One region of the Citrobacter werkmanii genome, then DNA from elsewhere that is predicted to be linked to it. Evidence: predicted binding sites of a transcription regulator. Region 1 holds the regulator's gene; each other region holds the start of a gene.

Region 1 (5,293 bases):
CAAGCGGAAGCGATCGTGTTCGTTCAGCCAGTCGATTAACGTCTGCTGTCCAGCGAGCAAGGCGGTCGACTGCGTGTGCGCCTGCTGACGGATGCGCTCGCGCAGCGCTAAGCTGCTTTGTAAGCGAGTATTCACTTCCTGAATATTCTGCCGCGTACGCGCTATCGTAGCCGTTTGTTCCTGGATTCGCTCCCAGTGCGGGCGTAACGCTCTGGCCGGTTGCGCCAGACTCAGCGCCGCCAGCTGTGGCTGCGCGTCTTCTTGCGCCTGTTTAGCGGCCTGTAACGCCTGTTGGTGACGGTTGATTTCTGCCTGTAGCTCATTTTGCCGAATGAGCCAGTTGAGATGCTGTTGCTGAGTCTGCTGGCTTGCAAGGTATTGTTTTTCCTCGTCAGTAAGTACCTGCAAACTCTCTGTCAGGGACTGCACCTGCTCCGCAGCGAGCAGAGCCACGCCGTTGGCCTGCGCCTGCAGTTTTTCCAGCTCTGTACGCGCTGCTTTATGCTTTTCAAACACCATGGCGGAAATTTGGCCGTAGATCTCAGTCCCCGTCAGCTCTTCCAGCAGTTCGGCACGCTCTTTCGGTTTGGCATTGAGAAATGCGGCAAATTGCCCCTGAGACAGCAGCATCGAACGGGTGAAACGACCATAATCCAGGCCGGTAAGTTCGGCGGTCATTTCCAACTTGTCTTTGACTTTATCGGCGAGGATTTTACCGTCGGCGCAGCGGGCAAGTTCTACGCGCGGAGCCTGTAGGTTGCCTTCAGGCTGATTGCGCGCGCGGTTCTGGCTCCAGAATGCGCGATAGGCTTCGCCCCGGACTTCGAACTCGACCTCGGCCAGACACTCGGCGGTGTCGCGGGTCATCAGATCGTTTTGCGATTGAGACACGGTATTGAGCCGCGGCGTTTCGTGATACAGCGCGAGACAAATGGCGTCCAGCAGGGTGGTTTTTCCCGCGCCCGTTGGACCCGTGATGGCGAATAGCCCATTGCTGGCAAAGGGCTCAGCCGTGAAATCGACTTTCCATTCTCCTTTCAGAGAATTGAGGTTTTTCAAACGCAGGCTGAGAATTTTCATGCTTCGGTCTCCCCGGCAAGCGTGTGTAAGGTGGTGCTAAACAGTTGATTCAGGCGCTCGCGTTGCGATTCTTCGAGTTCTTCCAGCGCCAGGCGACGGGCAAAAACGTCCGTCACGCTCAGCTCGCTTAGCGTTTCACGTCGTTCATTCGCCATAATACGTTCGCGCTGTTCCCGGCTACGGCGCACCAATAACACCTCTACCGGTAAATCTTCGGTTAATGCCTGAATCTTACGCTGCATGTCGTGCAGATAGTCATCGGTGGTGATTTCGATATCTAACCAGACTGGCGGTTCCTGCTGCACACCGCGCCACTGCTCTAGTTGGGCGGTAATCGCGGCTAAATCACCTTTCAGCACCGCCAACGGCTGGGTGACCGGTACGGTGAGGTGTTCAACAGCGCTCAGCTTGCCGTTTTCGAAGCTCACCAGATGGACGCATTTGCTTTTGCCGCACTCGTCAAAACTGAGCGCAATTGGCGAACCGCAGTAGCGAATATGCTCTGTTCCGCCGATAACCTGCGCCCGGTGAATATGCCCCAGCGCGATGTAATCGGCCGGAGGGAAGTTTTGTGCCGGAAAGGCGTCCAGCGTACCAATATAAATGTCACGTACCGCGTCACTTTTACTGGCGCCGACGGTGGTCAGATGCCCGGTCGCAATGATGGGTAGGTTCTGGTCGCCGCGCAGCGTACAGGCGTCCTGATACTGCTGCTGGTAGTAGTCGGTGATTGCTGACAGCAAATGCTGCTGTTTCTCTTGTCCGGTTAGCCCGGCCTGGCTGGTAATGATGTCACGCGGGCGTAAAAAAGGAACCGGGCACAGGATCGCGCCCGGCGTGCCGTCGCGTTGAGACAGCACCTGCGGCGCATGGCCAGCGCTGGCGATCACTGTGGTGTTGAGAAACGCCAGAATATCGCGGGATTCGTTGAGCGTGGCGACGGAGTCGTGGTTACCTGCCAACACCACCAGATGACAGCCGGTTTGCTGCAGATTAACGACAAAACGGTTATACAGCTCACGGGCATAGCTTGGCGGTGAGCCGGTATCGAAAATATCGCCCGCCACAATAATGGCATCCACCTGCTGGGATTGTGCCGTTTCCAGCAGCCAGTCGAGAAAGGCCTGATGTTCAGCGGCGCGGCTCTTGCTGTAGAAATTTTGGCCCAGATGCCAGTCAGACGTGTGAAGGATGCGCATAAGAGTTCCATGACGATAAAACAGTGGCGGGGATTATAACCCTGCAAGGACGGTAATATCTTGTTTAAGGGCTGTCATAATTCGCGGGGCTGCGTTAAACCTGGACTATCTTTTCATAAATCTGTCATAAAACTGACGCATAATGGCACCGTATTGATGGCAAACGATTTAATTATAAACAGGGCAAATCATGGCGAGACGTATTCTGGTCGTAGAAGATGAAGCTCCAATTCGTGAAATGGTCTGCTTCGTGCTCGAGCAAAACGGTTTTCAACCCGTAGAAGCCGAAGACTATGACAGTGCTGTGAACCAACTCAATGAACCCTGGCCGGATCTCGTCTTGCTTGACTGGATGCTACCCGGCGGCTCGGGCCTACAGTTTATTAAACATCTCAAGCGCGAAGCGATGACGCGGGATATTCCCGTGATGATGCTGACGGCGAGGGGAGAAGAGGAAGATCGCGTCCGGGGTCTGGAAACGGGCGCGGATGATTATATTACCAAGCCGTTTTCTCCCAAGGAGCTGGTGGCGCGTATTAAAGCTGTTCTGCGTCGTATTTCCCCCATGGCGGTGGAAGAGGTTATTGAGATGCAAGGGCTGAGCCTTGACCCAACCTCGCATCGCGTGATGACCGGCGAGGATCCATTGGATATGGGGCCGACAGAATTCAAACTGTTGCACTTCTTTATGACCCACCCTGAACGCGTCTATAGCCGTGAGCAATTACTCAATCATGTCTGGGGTACCAATGTGTACGTGGAAGACAGGACAGTGGATGTGCATATCCGCCGCTTGCGTAAAGCGCTGGAGCACAGTGGACACGATCGTATGGTGCAGACAGTTCGTGGGACGGGATATCGTTTTTCGACCCGCTTCTGACTGACATGAATAGGGGCCTGACGGATTAGGCTGTTAATGGAGTAAGACGTTTGCTAGAACGATTGTCATGGAAAAGGCTGGTACTGGAGCTGATCCTCTGCTGCATACCGGCGTTTATCCTTAGCGCTTTTTTTGGTTACCTGCCCTGGTTTTTGCTGGCGTCGGTAACCGGCCTGCTTGTCTGGCATTTCTGGAATTTATTACGCTTGTCCTGGTGGTTATGGGTCGACAGAAGCATGACCCCGCCGCCGGGGCGCGGAAGTTGGGAGCCGTTGCTGTATGGGCTGCATCAAATGCAACTGCGCAACAAAAAGCGCCGTCGGGAACTGGGTAATCTGATTAAACGTTTTCGCAGTGGGGCGGAATCGCTACCCGACGCGGTGGTGTTGACGACTGAAGAGGGCGGCATTTTCTGGTGTAACGGCCTGGCCCAGCAGGTTCTGGGACTGCGCTGGCCGGACGATAGCGGGCAAAATATACTTAACCTGCTGCGCTACCCGGAATTCACGCAATATCTGAAAACGCGTGATTTTAGTCGGCCAATCAATCTGGTGCTCAATACCGGACGGCATCTGGAGATTCGCGTGATGCCCTATACCGATAAGCAATTGCTGATGGTTGCGCGCGATGTTACCCAGATGCACCAACTGGAAGGTTCGCGGCGTAACTTTTTCGCCAACGCCAGCCATGAGTTGCGTACGCCGCTGACGGTGCTACAAGGTTATCTGGAAATGATGCAGGAGCATCCGCTGGAAGGAACGACGCGTGAAAAAGCGCTGCATACCATGCGTGAGCAAACGTACCGCATGGAAGGGCTGGTGAAGCAGTTGCTGACGTTGTCGAAAATAGAGGCCGCGCCAGCGCTACTGCTTAATGAGAAGGTGGACGTGCCGATGATGCTGCGCGTGGTTGAACACGAGGCGCACACGCTGAGTCAGAATAATCATACGTTTACTTTTGATATTGATAGCCACCTGAGCGTGCGGGGAAATGAGGAGCAACTGCGTAGCGCGATTTCGAATCTTGTGTATAACGCGGTGAACCATACCCCCGCGGGTACGCACATCACCGTGCGCTGGCAGCATGTTGCCTCCGGGGCGGAATTTAGCGTCGAGGACAATGGGCCTGGTATTGCTGCGGAGCATATTCCTCGTTTGACCGAACGCTTCTATCGCGTGGACAAAGCGCGATCCCGACAAACGGGCGGGAGTGGACTGGGTCTGGCCATCGTGAAACATGCTCTGCAACATCACGATAGCCGCCTGAATATCGAAAGTACGCCAGGCAAAGGGACGCGATTTAGTTTCGTCATCCCGGAACGTTTAATGGCCAAAAGTAACGATTAACCCGTATTCGTAAGATAATCTTTCCAAAAGCCAGCGCGAGCTGGTTTTTTTATGTGGTCAATAGTTACATCCTGAATTTTGCGACGTTTGATTGTTTTTTGTTCGAACTATTACCCATACCTTTTTCCATGAAATGGTTTTTTGTGCTAACTGCATTTTTCATATCGCTATATTGTTCTGGTTTTTGGATCCCACCTTGCTTTAAAACGTTATAAGCGTTTAAATTGCGCTCCAGATGCTGTCATACCGACTGCATTTACGCGGTAAATCGAAAAACTATTCTTCGCCGCGCCAGGTCGGGAGTGTTTCCCGCTGGAATTGAGCAAAAATGCCGCTGTATTGTCCCCCAGGGAAAGGCAAAAATTTATTATTTTCAACACCACATCCACAGGCAGTAAGACTTTATGACCCATCAGTTAAAATCGCGCGATATTATCGCTTTGGGATTTATGACATTTGCACTGTTCGTTGGTGCAGGTAACATCATCTTCCCCCCAATGGTTGGTTTGCAGGCAGGCGAACACGTCTGGACTGCGGCTTTTGGCTTTTTGATTACCGCCGTTGGTCTTCCGGTGCTTACCGTTGTCGCGCTGGCGAAAGTCGGTGGCGGTGTGGACAGCCTGAGTACGCCTATCGGTAAGGTTGCTGGATTACTGCTGGCTACCGTCTGCTATCTGGCGGTTGGTCCATTGTTCGCGACGCCGCGTACCGCAACGGTCTCTTTCGAAGTCGGGATTGCGCCGCTGACCGGTGACTCTGCGCTGCCGCTGTTCATCTACAGCGTGGTC
Region 2 (5,293 bases), 1.8 Mb from region 1:
TCCATCAGGGCTGAAAAAATCAGCAGCATTCCTCGCTTTTGTTTGCAACCTGTCAAAGGTCATTCACCTGCATGTTTGCTGTTACAACCTGGCGAGCAGACAAGCACACCCCCAGAAGGCACAGCGCGCGTTATTCTACGTGAAAACGAATTAAACGGCAGGTTAAACCGAATATCTTTGCGAATATTTTTTCACGTTAGTGTCAAGTGGCTGTGATGCGGCAAAAAAATCCCCTTGCCCACCAGCAACTCCGCGTTCCGTCAGCGTATGCCACTCGCTACGCGAACGAACTCCCGTGGCATAAACCTGCGTTGGCGTGCCTGAACAGGCCTCCGCCAGGCTTTGAACCAACAGTTGGTTTTCGGTTCGCTTATCAATATTCCTCACCAGGCTTGGATGCAGCTTCAATAACTCAACGTTAAGCTCTTTAATCCAGCTGGTGCTCACCAGCGTTAAACCGGCCTGCGTAACGGCGATCCGTACCCCTAGCGCATCCATCAATCGGATGACGGGCTGTAATCGGCTGATATGTTGACAAACATCTGCCTCAGCAAGTTCAATAATTATGCGTTTGCGTAGTGATTTTTCGCACTGCATCAACGTATCACGCAGCCAGCGCTGAAAACGTGGGCGAATTAGCGATTCAACCGTTATCTGCATCGCCAGGCTTTCCTGCGGCCAGTAGCCCAAAAGCAGGATCAGACGACTTAACTGTAAACGGTCATACTCTTCAGCCAGGCCAAACTGCAGCACCATCGGCATATATTCCGCCGAAATAACCTCTTCGCTGCCATCAAAAATACGGCACATCAGTTCCCGGTGGTGTACCCGTCCTTCACGCGTTACCGCAGGTTTTTGATATATTCTCGGCCCGCCCCGGCTGAGCATCTGTTCAATCAGCGTCCGCCAGCGCACGTTGCCCCGGCCTTTTTCCGGCAGGGAGTCATCATAGACCGACCAGCTGTTCCCACCCTGCAGGACCGAATTCCGGGTGGCGGCCTCAGCATGATCCATCACCTGTTCCGTCGACTGACCACTGCGGCAAACGCAAATGCCAATATGAACCATATCGGCACGATCGATCATTTTATTAGTCGGAAGCGCATCGACCGCTTTTAATAATTGCCCGGCGATGCTTTCGGCTTCTTTCAGCGTGCGATGTGGCAACAGGATGGCAAAATCGCTACGGTGGTAGCGCGCCAGCAATGCCCCCGGATAACGCGTCATAAACGTCGACAACAAATTGATTAGCGTTGAAATTTGTTCTTCCGCCAGGGTGATTCCCCAGCTATCTCGCAGCAGAGTAAAGTCCGGCAGACGCACCATCATCACGACGCCATGCGCTCCCACCTTTTCTTGATCTTCCAACAGCGTGGCCAACTGGTTATCAAAAAACAGACGGTTACTCAGCCCGGTTTTTGTATCCTGCGCAACATAGGAACGAATCAGGGTGTCCAGTCGGCTGCGTTGCTCGCGGGCATTTTGAATTTCAGTCAGCAACATATCGAGCGCACTGCTGGTGCGCGCTGGCCATTCATAGACCGTTCCTCGTACATTCGACCCGCGTTCACCGTTCAGAATACGCGTGGAACGAATCTCCAGTAACTCCTGGCCTGAAAGCTGACGCTGAAGCCAGCGTACCGACAAAAAGAGCATCAGAATAATAAACGCAATGGCCAGTGTGAGCGGCGCGGTAGTCAGTAGCGAATGGAAATAGTTGCCCATCGGATCCTGATAAACCAGGCGAACTGACATGCCCGGATGCTTGACCAACGGTACGGTGATGTCGCGGTAGAGGTTGTTCGTTCCTGCCGGACGGTAGCTGCTGGTTCGGGAGTGGTCATACACTATATGCTCCCCTTGCAGCAACTCGATACGCACGATATCAACAGAAACCATCAGTTCATCGATTTGCGGCGTCAGCGAAACGAAATCGCGGGAGACAAGATGTGTATCAATCGCCGTCGCCACCGCCTGCACTCGCGTAGTGAACTTATATTGAATAGCGTTGTAGAAACTCAGCGAGCAGCCAATCAGAGTCACAAAGATCGTTAACCCAGTAAGCAGCGTGACAAAAGCTGAGAATTTCGTCGTTAATCGCATCCTTGTGTTAACTCCGACAGTTATGAAACAGGTGTGAAAGAGATAAAGCGACTCGAAAATGCAAAACTGAACGCAAAATCCGCCAATTTATGCAAACTGTGGGGGCATACTACCAAATCAGGTATATCTGGCAATTTATTGCGCAGAATCGGCATCATGTTTTGATTAGCGAGTATAGTCTTCATTAACAATTTTCCAATCCACTATACGAATTGAGGACAGGTTATGCAGGCTTTGATCTTAGAACAGCAGGACGGAAAAACCCTCGCATCCGTTCAACCCCTCGACGAAAACCAGCTCCCGGAAGGCGATGTAACGGTGGATGTCCACTGGTCGAGCCTGAACTATAAAGACGCCCTGGCTATCACTGGCAAGGGTAAAATCATCCGCAACTTTCCGATGATTCCTGGCATTGACTTCGCCGGTACCGTGCGTGCAAGCGAAGATCCCCGTTTTCATGCGGGTCAGGAAGTCTTACTGACCGGCTGGGGTGTGGGTGAAAACCATTGGGGCGGGCTGGCTGAACGTGCGCGCGTCAAAGGCGACTGGCTGGTAGCGCTGCCGCAAGGGCTGGACGGGCGCAAAGCGATGGTCATCGGCACCGCCGGTTTTACCGCCATGCTGTGCGTTATGGCGCTTGAGGATGCAGGTATTCGCCCGCAAGACGGTGAGATTGTCGTCACCGGCGCCAGCGGCGGCGTGGGCAGCACTGCCGTGGCATTACTGCATAAGCTGGGCTATCAGGTTGTGGCAGTATCAGGGCGCGAAAGCACCCACGACTATCTGAAGAGCCTGGGCGCAAATCGTATTCTCAGCCGCGATGAGTTTGCTGAATCTCGCCCGTTGGAAAAACAACTGTGGGCCGGTGCAATTGATACCGTTGGCGATAAAGTGCTGGCGAAAGTCCTGGCACAGATGAACTACGGTGGCTGCGTGGCCGCCTGCGGCCTGGCGGGCGGCTTCGCGCTGCCGACCACCGTCATGCCATTCATTCTGCGTAATGTACGTTTGCAAGGGGTGGACTCGGTGATGACCCCACCGGCACGTCGCGCAGAAGCCTGGGCGCGTTTGGTTAAGGATCTGCCGGAATCGTTCTATGCTCAGGCCGCCACGGAGATTACGCTAGCGGATGCGCCGAAGTTCGCCGATGCCATCATCAATAACCAGGTGCAAGGTCGTACCCTGGTGAAGGTGAAATAACAGGCATCGGCGCAGAAATTTACACTTAACTAACAAAATTTCGCGGCATATATAGAGACTCCCTGCCATATTAACTACGCATCCCTTGTCTGTCATGACGCGTAAGCCGGGAGTCTGTTATGAAGAAATTACGTCCATTTACAGAAGCCGACGTCACCGCCGAGTCGGCTTTTTTTATGCAGCGCCGCCAGGTACTGAAAGCATTAGGGATCAGCGTTGCCGCGTTGTCTTTGCCTCACGCTGCGCAGGCCGACCTTCTGAGCTGGTTTAAGGGTAATGACCGCCCTCCGGCGCCTGCGGGTAAGCCGCTTAATTTCAGCAAGCCCACCGCCTGGCAAAATTCGCTTCCTTTAACGCCAGCAGATAAAGTTTCTGGCTACAACAACTTCTATGAATTTGGTCTCGACAAAGCGGATCCAGCGGCCAACGCAGGCAGCCTGAAAACCGATCCGTGGACCTTGAAAATCACTGGCGAAGTCGCAAAACCCCTCACTCTCGATCATGATGCGCTGACCACCCGTTTCCCATTGGAAGAGCGGATTTATCGGATGCGCTGCGTGGAAGCCTGGTCAATGGTGGTGCCGTGGATTGGCTTTCCATTACATAAACTGCTGGCGCAGGTTGAACCCACCAGCAACGCAAAATATGTCGCTTTCGAAACGCGCTACGCCCCGGATGAAATGCCTGGTCAGAAAGATCGCTTTATTGGCGGCGGGCTGAAATATCCCTATGTTGAAGGGTTACGCCTGGATGAAGCAATGCATCCACTAACCCTGCTTACAGTAGGGGTTTATGGTAAGGCCCTTCCGCCGCAAAATGGCGCCCCCATCCGCTTAATTGTGCCGTGGAAATACGGATTTAAGGGCATAAAGTCGATCGTGAGTATCAAACTTACGCGCGAACGCCCCCCAACAACGTGGAACCTGGCCGCGCCTAATGAATATGGGTTTTATGCCAACGTGAATCCGCATGTCGATCACCCCCGCTGGTCCCAGGCCACCGAACGTTTTATTGGCGCTGGCGGTATTCTGGACGTACAGCGTCAATCCACGCTGTTGTTTAACGGTTATGCCGAAGAGGTTGCTTCCCTGTATCGTGGTCTTAATCTACAGGAGAATTTTTAAGTGCGTCTGACTGCAAAGCACATTACCGGGCTGAAAGTTTGCCTGCATCTTGGCGGATTTTTGCCGTTAATCTGGCTCTTTTGGGCGGTAAATCATGGCGGTTTGAGCGCCGATCCGGTCAAAGATATCCAGCACTTTACCGGTAGGACAGCTCTGAAATTCTTACTGGCGACCTTGCTGGTCTCTCCACTCGCGCGCTACGCTAAACAGCCATTATTGATACGCACTCGTCGCCTGTTAGGGCTATGGTGTTTCGCCTGGGCGACGCTGCATTTAACCAGCTACGCGTTACTGGAACTGGGTATTCATAATCTGGCGCTGTTGGGGCGGGAATTCATTTCGCGACCGTATTTGATGTTGGGTATTGTCTGTTGGGTCATATTATTTGCTCTCACCTTAACGTCCACGCAATCTGCACAGCGAAAGCTGGGTAAGTATTGGCAATTTTTGCACAACTTCGTCTATCTTGTGGCGATCCCGGCACCCATACATTATCTGTGGTCGGTTAAAATCATCTCCCCTCAACCGATTATTTATGCCGCACTTGCTGCGGTGCTGTTAGCCTGCCGCTACAGGAAGTTTCGCCAGTGGTGGCGGTAGTTTCACGATATGTGCAGTACGTTGCAAAACACGGACGATCCGATTTTCTTTACATGTTAACGGTTGATTATCTTCCCTGATAAGACCAGTATTTAGCTGCCAATTGCTACGAAATAGTTATAATGTGCGCCTTTGCTATCCCCGGTAGCGTTTTTACGGCGCGGAAAGGGTGACAATCGCATATTGAAGGTATATTTTGTCTTTTACCCGAAAATGACAGAAGATAGCCGCACAATGACTAACAAGTCTGGCAATCTCATGTAATG
Region 3 (5,293 bases), 420 kb from region 1:
TCGTCAGCTGCTGCACAGCGCGCTGGAGAAAGCGGTACAGGCATTAGGCTGAGTGGATTTGCCTGATGCGCTGCGCTTGTCAGGCCAACAAACGCAAGCACCCCGTAAGCCGGATAAGGGGGTTACCCCGCATCCGGCACAGGATTACGATGCCGCAATAAATAACTCGCGCAACTGATGCAACTGATCGCGGATCGTCGCAGCCTCTTCAAATTCGAGATTCTGCGCATGCTGCATCATCTGCCCTTCCAACTCGTGAATCTTTTGCTGCAGGGCTTTTGGCGTCATATCCAGTTCCACAACGTCAGACTTCGCACCCGCACGTGACTTCCCTTTGCCCTTCGCCTTGGTCTTCGCAATATTCTGACCCAGCGCCAAAATATCGACCACTTTCTTGTTCAGCCCCTGCGGCGTAATACCGTGCTCTTCGTTATAGCGCTGCTGCTTCTCGCGACGACGTTCAGTTTCACCAATCGCCCTGGCCATCGAGGCGGTAATTTTATCGCCGTAGAGTATAGCCTTGCCGTTGATGTTACGCGCCGCGCGACCGATGGTCTGGATAAGTGAGCGTTCAGAGCGCAGGAACCCTTCTTTGTCTGCGTCCAGAATCGCCACCAGCGAGACCTCAGGCATGTCCAGCCCCTCACGTAACAGGTTGATACCCACCAGCACGTCAAACTCGCCCAGGCGCAGGTCACGAATGATTTCCATACGTTCCACGGTATCGATGTCTGAGTGCAGATAACGCACCCGCTCGCCGTGCTCTTCGAGGTATTCGGTGAGGTCTTCCGCCATGCGTTTGGTAAGCGTGGTGACCAGCACACGTTCGTTAATCGCCGCACGCGTGCGGATCTCCGACAGCAGATCGTCAACCTGTGTCGCCACCGGACGCACTTCTATCACCGGATCCAGCAGGCCGGTCGGTCGTACTACCTGATCAACCACGTCATCACCGGATTTCTCCAGCTCATAGTTCCCCGGCGTCGCCGAGACGTAGATGGTCTGCGGAGCCAGTGCCTCGAACTCTTCAAATTTAAGCGGACGGTTATCCAGCGCCGAGGGCAAACGGAATCCGTATTCGACCAGGGTCTCTTTACGCGCCCGGTCGCCACGGTACATACCGCCAATTTGCGGGATAGTGACGTGGGATTCATCCACTACCAGCAGACCATCAGCCGGCAGGTAATCAAACAACGTCGGCGGCGGCTCGCCTGGACCGCGTCCGGACAGATAGCGGGAATAGTTTTCAATCCCCGAGCAATAACCCAGCTCGTTCATCATTTCCAGATCGAACTGTGTACGCTGGCTTAAGCGCTGCTCTTCCAGCAACTTGTTATTCGCCAGCAGATTTTTACGGCGGTCTGCCAGCTCGACTTTAATTTCTTCCATCGCCTGCACGATACGTTCGCGCGGCGTGACGTAGTGCGTTTTCGGGTAGATGGTATAGCGGGAAATGGTCGATTCAACCTGCCCGGTAAGCGGGTCAAACAGCGACAAACGCTCGACTTCCTCATCGAACAGTTCCACGCGCAGCGCAATGTCGTCGGATTCAGCCGGGAAAATGTCGATAACTTCACCGCGCACGCGGAAGGTCCCGCGCTGGAATGCCTGATCGTTACGGGTATATTGCAGCTCCGCCAGACGACGCAGGATCGCGCGCTGGTCAATGATCATCCCCACCGTCAGATGCAGCATCATTTTCAGATACAGGTCCGGGTCGCCCAAACCATAAATGGCGGAAACCGACGCCACCACAACGACATCCCGACGTTCCAGTAGCGCTTTGGTCGCCGACAGACGCATCTGCTCAATGTGTTCGTTGACCGAGGCATCCTTCTCGATGAAGGTATCAGAACTCGGTACGTAAGCTTCCGGCTGATAATAGTCGTAGTAGGAGACAAAATATTCCACCGCGTTTTCCGGAAAGAACTCTTTCATCTCGCCATATAGCTGCGCGGCAAGCGTCTTGTTAGGCGCCAGCACCATGGTAGGACGCTGTAGGTCCGCAATCACATTCGCGATGGTGAATGTTTTCCCCGATCCCGTCACCCCCAGCAGCGTCTGATGCGCCAGACCGTCCTCCAGACCTTCTTCCAGGCGACGTATCGCCTCAGGCTGATCGCCAGAGGGTTTAAAAGCGGAATTTAGTTTGAACGGTTTACTCATGAGCAGCTACCTGAAGCAATGGGCGGGCAGGTGTGTAATTTTACTCGCAGTCGTATATTTTGCCAGTAAAATATACTGGATGAAAAAACAGTAACGCGCCAGAATATTTCTGTTACACCCGCAAAATAGCCGTGACTGCAGGCCAAAATTTGCCCCCAGACAAGATAAAACACCAGCAAAAATGTGTTATCCCCAAACCAATGCCTTTTTTAACATTTGTCAAGCCAGCCGATGAAAGTTTTATGGCAACACATGACACTTCTGCGACAGCCATTGCTTTTATCTAACTATCTGTAATTTAAAGATTATTTTCTCAAGCCGTCTTTCGCATCAATTTAGTCGCAGGCCGCGTCTTCTCTCGCTTACATTGTGTTTTCTAACCCTAATGCACAAGGTTATCCACAGGAATAGTGGATAACTGCTTCCAGCCCGTGTGGACTGTAGCCTGGCAAAAACACCCTGACTCTCTTTTCCGCTGGGCTAAAAAAAAATTATCGCTATTTTTTGATATTTATCAGCTAACGAGGCGGCCAGGGAGAGCCGAGATCTTGCTCGCATTTTCACCATTTTCTTGTCCGCCTACTGCAATAGCGACCAGCGTTATTTCCCCTCTCGATTCAACCAGCTGATGCCGTCAAAGACAAAATGCTGAGATCGAGATAACGTCCGGTCGATGCCTGCTCAGGATCTTCTGCCAGCCAGGGAATTTCCCCCAGCCAAGGTGCCGGAATCACGCGCTTCAGCGTCGCCATGTATTCCGCATGACGTTTGCCGGGCGGCGTCACATCATTGGCTACCCATCCGGCAAGCGTCAGTCCGGCCTGCTGCACCGCCTGGGCGGTCAGAATGGCGTGATTGATGCAGCCGAGCTTAACGCCAACCACCAGAATCACCGGCAACTGTTCTGTTTTGACCCAGTCGGAAAAACTCAGCGTTGGCGAAAGCGGCGTAAACCATCCACCAGCCCCCTCCACCAGTACCCAGTCAGCCTGCGCTTCAAGCGTGCGTAAACCCGATGACATCACGGAGGCCAAAATGGGGCGACCTTCGTCGGCGCTGATGATATGCGGCGAGGTAGGTTCAGCGAAGCAGTAGGGATTAATCGCCGTATAGTCCGCCGTCACAGCGCTATTGCGCTGTAATGCCAACGCATCGCTGTTTCGCAGGCCATCAGCCGTCATTTCACTGCCTGACGCCACCGGCTTATAGCCAACGGCGCGCAACCCCAGTTGTCCCGCCGCCTGGAGCAGCGCGCAGCTGGCGACAGTTTTACCGACTTCGGTATCTGTCCCGGTGACAAAATACGTTTTAGCCACGTTGAATTACTCCTAAAAAAAGATGGTAGGTCAGCGGATATTTCCCCTGCTGACAGGGCCAGGCTAACTGTAGCTGGCGCAGCTGAGCGCGCGTCAGCACACGTTGCTCGCGCCCATCATGCAAATGCGTCGCGCCAATGCCTTTTAGCGAACGCATGGCGCTCAGCGCATCATCAAACCACAGCGTGACGGCATGAAACTGGTATTCAACATCCCAGCCATACAGGGCGTTTTCCAGTTGCGCCACGGGCAAAAAACGGTTGGCGTGCTCCCGATCGTCAACCGCCTGCCAGGCCTGACGAAGTTCCGGCATCGAACCCTGCGCCAGGGTACTAAACGCCACCGTCCCGCCAGGACGCACCACCCGGTAAAGCTCGCTTAACGCGCCGCGCAGGTCGCCACACCACTGTACGGCCAGATTACTCCAGGCCAGGTCAAAGCTCGCGCTTGCCTGCGGGATGGCTTCGATATCCGCCAGCAGATAATGGTGGGCGACATCGTGACGCTGCGCTTCAGCCAGCATTTGCGACGACAGATCCAGCGCGCAGACCTCACTCCCCTGCTCACGCCAGTAACGACTCATACGTCCAGGCCCACAGCCCGCATCCAATACCTGCGAGAACGTGCCGCCATCCAGTAACGCCAGTAACGCATCGGCACTTTGACGCTGTAGCTCTGCGTGTTGCTCATAGTGGGTGGCCGCGCGGCCAAACGCGGCGGCAATCGCCCGTTTATTGACCTGCGCCATGCAACACCTCCAGTAGACGATCGATATCCTGCACCTCATGCGCCTGGGTCAGCGTCAGCCGTAATCTGGCCGTACCGGCGGGCACCGTCGGCGGGCGAATTGCCGTCACCCAACATCCCTGTTGCCGTAGCGCATCCGCCAGCTGCAAGGCTTTATGGTTATCGCCAACAATCAGCGGCTGAATAGCACTGGTTGAATTCGCCAGCGTTAAACCCGGCGTATTTACCCCAGCGCGAAAACGCTGGATCAGCATCGCTAACTTTTCCCGGCGTTCATCGCCTTCACGGCTGCGGATCACCGCCAGCGCGGCGCGCAGGGCCTGAGCCTGCGCCGGAGGCATACTGGTGCTGTAGATCAGATGGCGGGCAAACTGCAACAGATAGTCGGCCACGCTGTCAGAACACAGGATTGCCGCGCCGCTGACGCCAAATCCTTTGCCAAACGTCACCACTAACAGTTCGGGTTTCACCTGCTGTCGCCAGCAGGAGCCGCGCCCTTCTGCACCGGTTACGCCAACGCCGTGCGCATCGTCCACCAGCAGCCACGCACCGTGTCGTTTCGCTGCCGCGTGGATTTCAGCGAGCGGCGCGCTGTCGCCATCCATGCTGAACACGCCTTCAGTGACCACGAGCTGCTGCCCCGGACAGGGAGTAGTCAGCAGACGCTCCAGATGTTGCGAGTCGTTATGGGTAAAGCGACGTAAAACAGCAGGGCTAAGGCTGGCAGCTTCCAGCAGCGAAGCATGGCTGAGCCGGTCTGCAACAATCCGATCCTCTTTTTCCATCAATGCGGCAATGACCGCCTGATTAGCGGCAAAACCGGAGATAAATAACAGCGCCCGCGAATAGCCCAGCCACTGCGCCAGCTCTTCTTCCAGCGCCTGGTGAGCCACGGAATAACCGCTGACATGACCCGATCCGCCGCTGCCGACGCCAAAACGTTCAGCTCCCTGCTGCCAGGCGCAGATAATCTGCGGATGGTGGCTCAGGCCAAGGTAGTCGTTGCTGGAGAAATTCAGATACTGGCGACCGTCGGCCTGCAGCCAGCGACCGGCGCCCTGGGT

The links. The regulator PhoB, encoded in region 1, activates phosphate uptake and scavenging genes when phosphate is short. The targets are predictions, from matches to a motif close to CTGTCATAAAACTGNCNNAT.
Region 2: the regulator PhoB is predicted to act here: its motif matches at 2,115-2,134, upstream of acuI (acrylyl-CoA reductase (NADPH)).
Region 3: the regulator PhoB is predicted to act here: its motif matches at 2,417-2,436, upstream of uvrB (excinuclease ABC subunit UvrB).

What each region holds. Positions count from the first base shown of each region.
Region 1 covers NZ_CP044101.1:1,438,807-1,444,099, forward strand. The annotation lists gene sbcC (exonuclease subunit SbcC) at 1-1,080, opposite strand, end outside; gene sbcD (exonuclease subunit SbcD) at 1,077-2,279, opposite strand; gene phoB (phosphate response regulator transcription factor PhoB) at 2,470-3,159, shown strand; gene phoR (phosphate regulon sensor histidine kinase PhoR) at 3,210-4,505, shown strand; gene brnQ (branched-chain amino acid transporter carrier protein BrnQ) at 4,910-5,293, shown strand, end outside.
Region 2 covers NZ_CP044101.1:4,610,994-4,616,286, forward strand. The annotation lists gene FOB24_RS24345 (hypothetical protein) at 1-154, shown strand, start outside; gene csrD (RNase E specificity factor CsrD) at 163-2,103, opposite strand; gene acuI (acrylyl-CoA reductase (NADPH)) at 2,329-3,303, shown strand; gene msrP (protein-methionine-sulfoxide reductase catalytic subunit MsrP) at 3,423-4,427, shown strand; gene msrQ (protein-methionine-sulfoxide reductase heme-binding subunit MsrQ) at 4,428-5,027, shown strand.
Region 3 covers NZ_CP044101.1:1,856,985-1,862,277, reverse strand. The annotation lists gene yvcK (uridine diphosphate-N-acetylglucosamine-binding protein YvcK) at 1-52, shown strand, start outside; gene uvrB (excinuclease ABC subunit UvrB) at 145-2,166, opposite strand; gene bioD (dethiobiotin synthase) at 2,784-3,482, opposite strand; gene bioC (malonyl-ACP O-methyltransferase BioC) at 3,475-4,230, opposite strand; gene bioF (8-amino-7-oxononanoate synthase) at 4,214-5,293, opposite strand, start outside.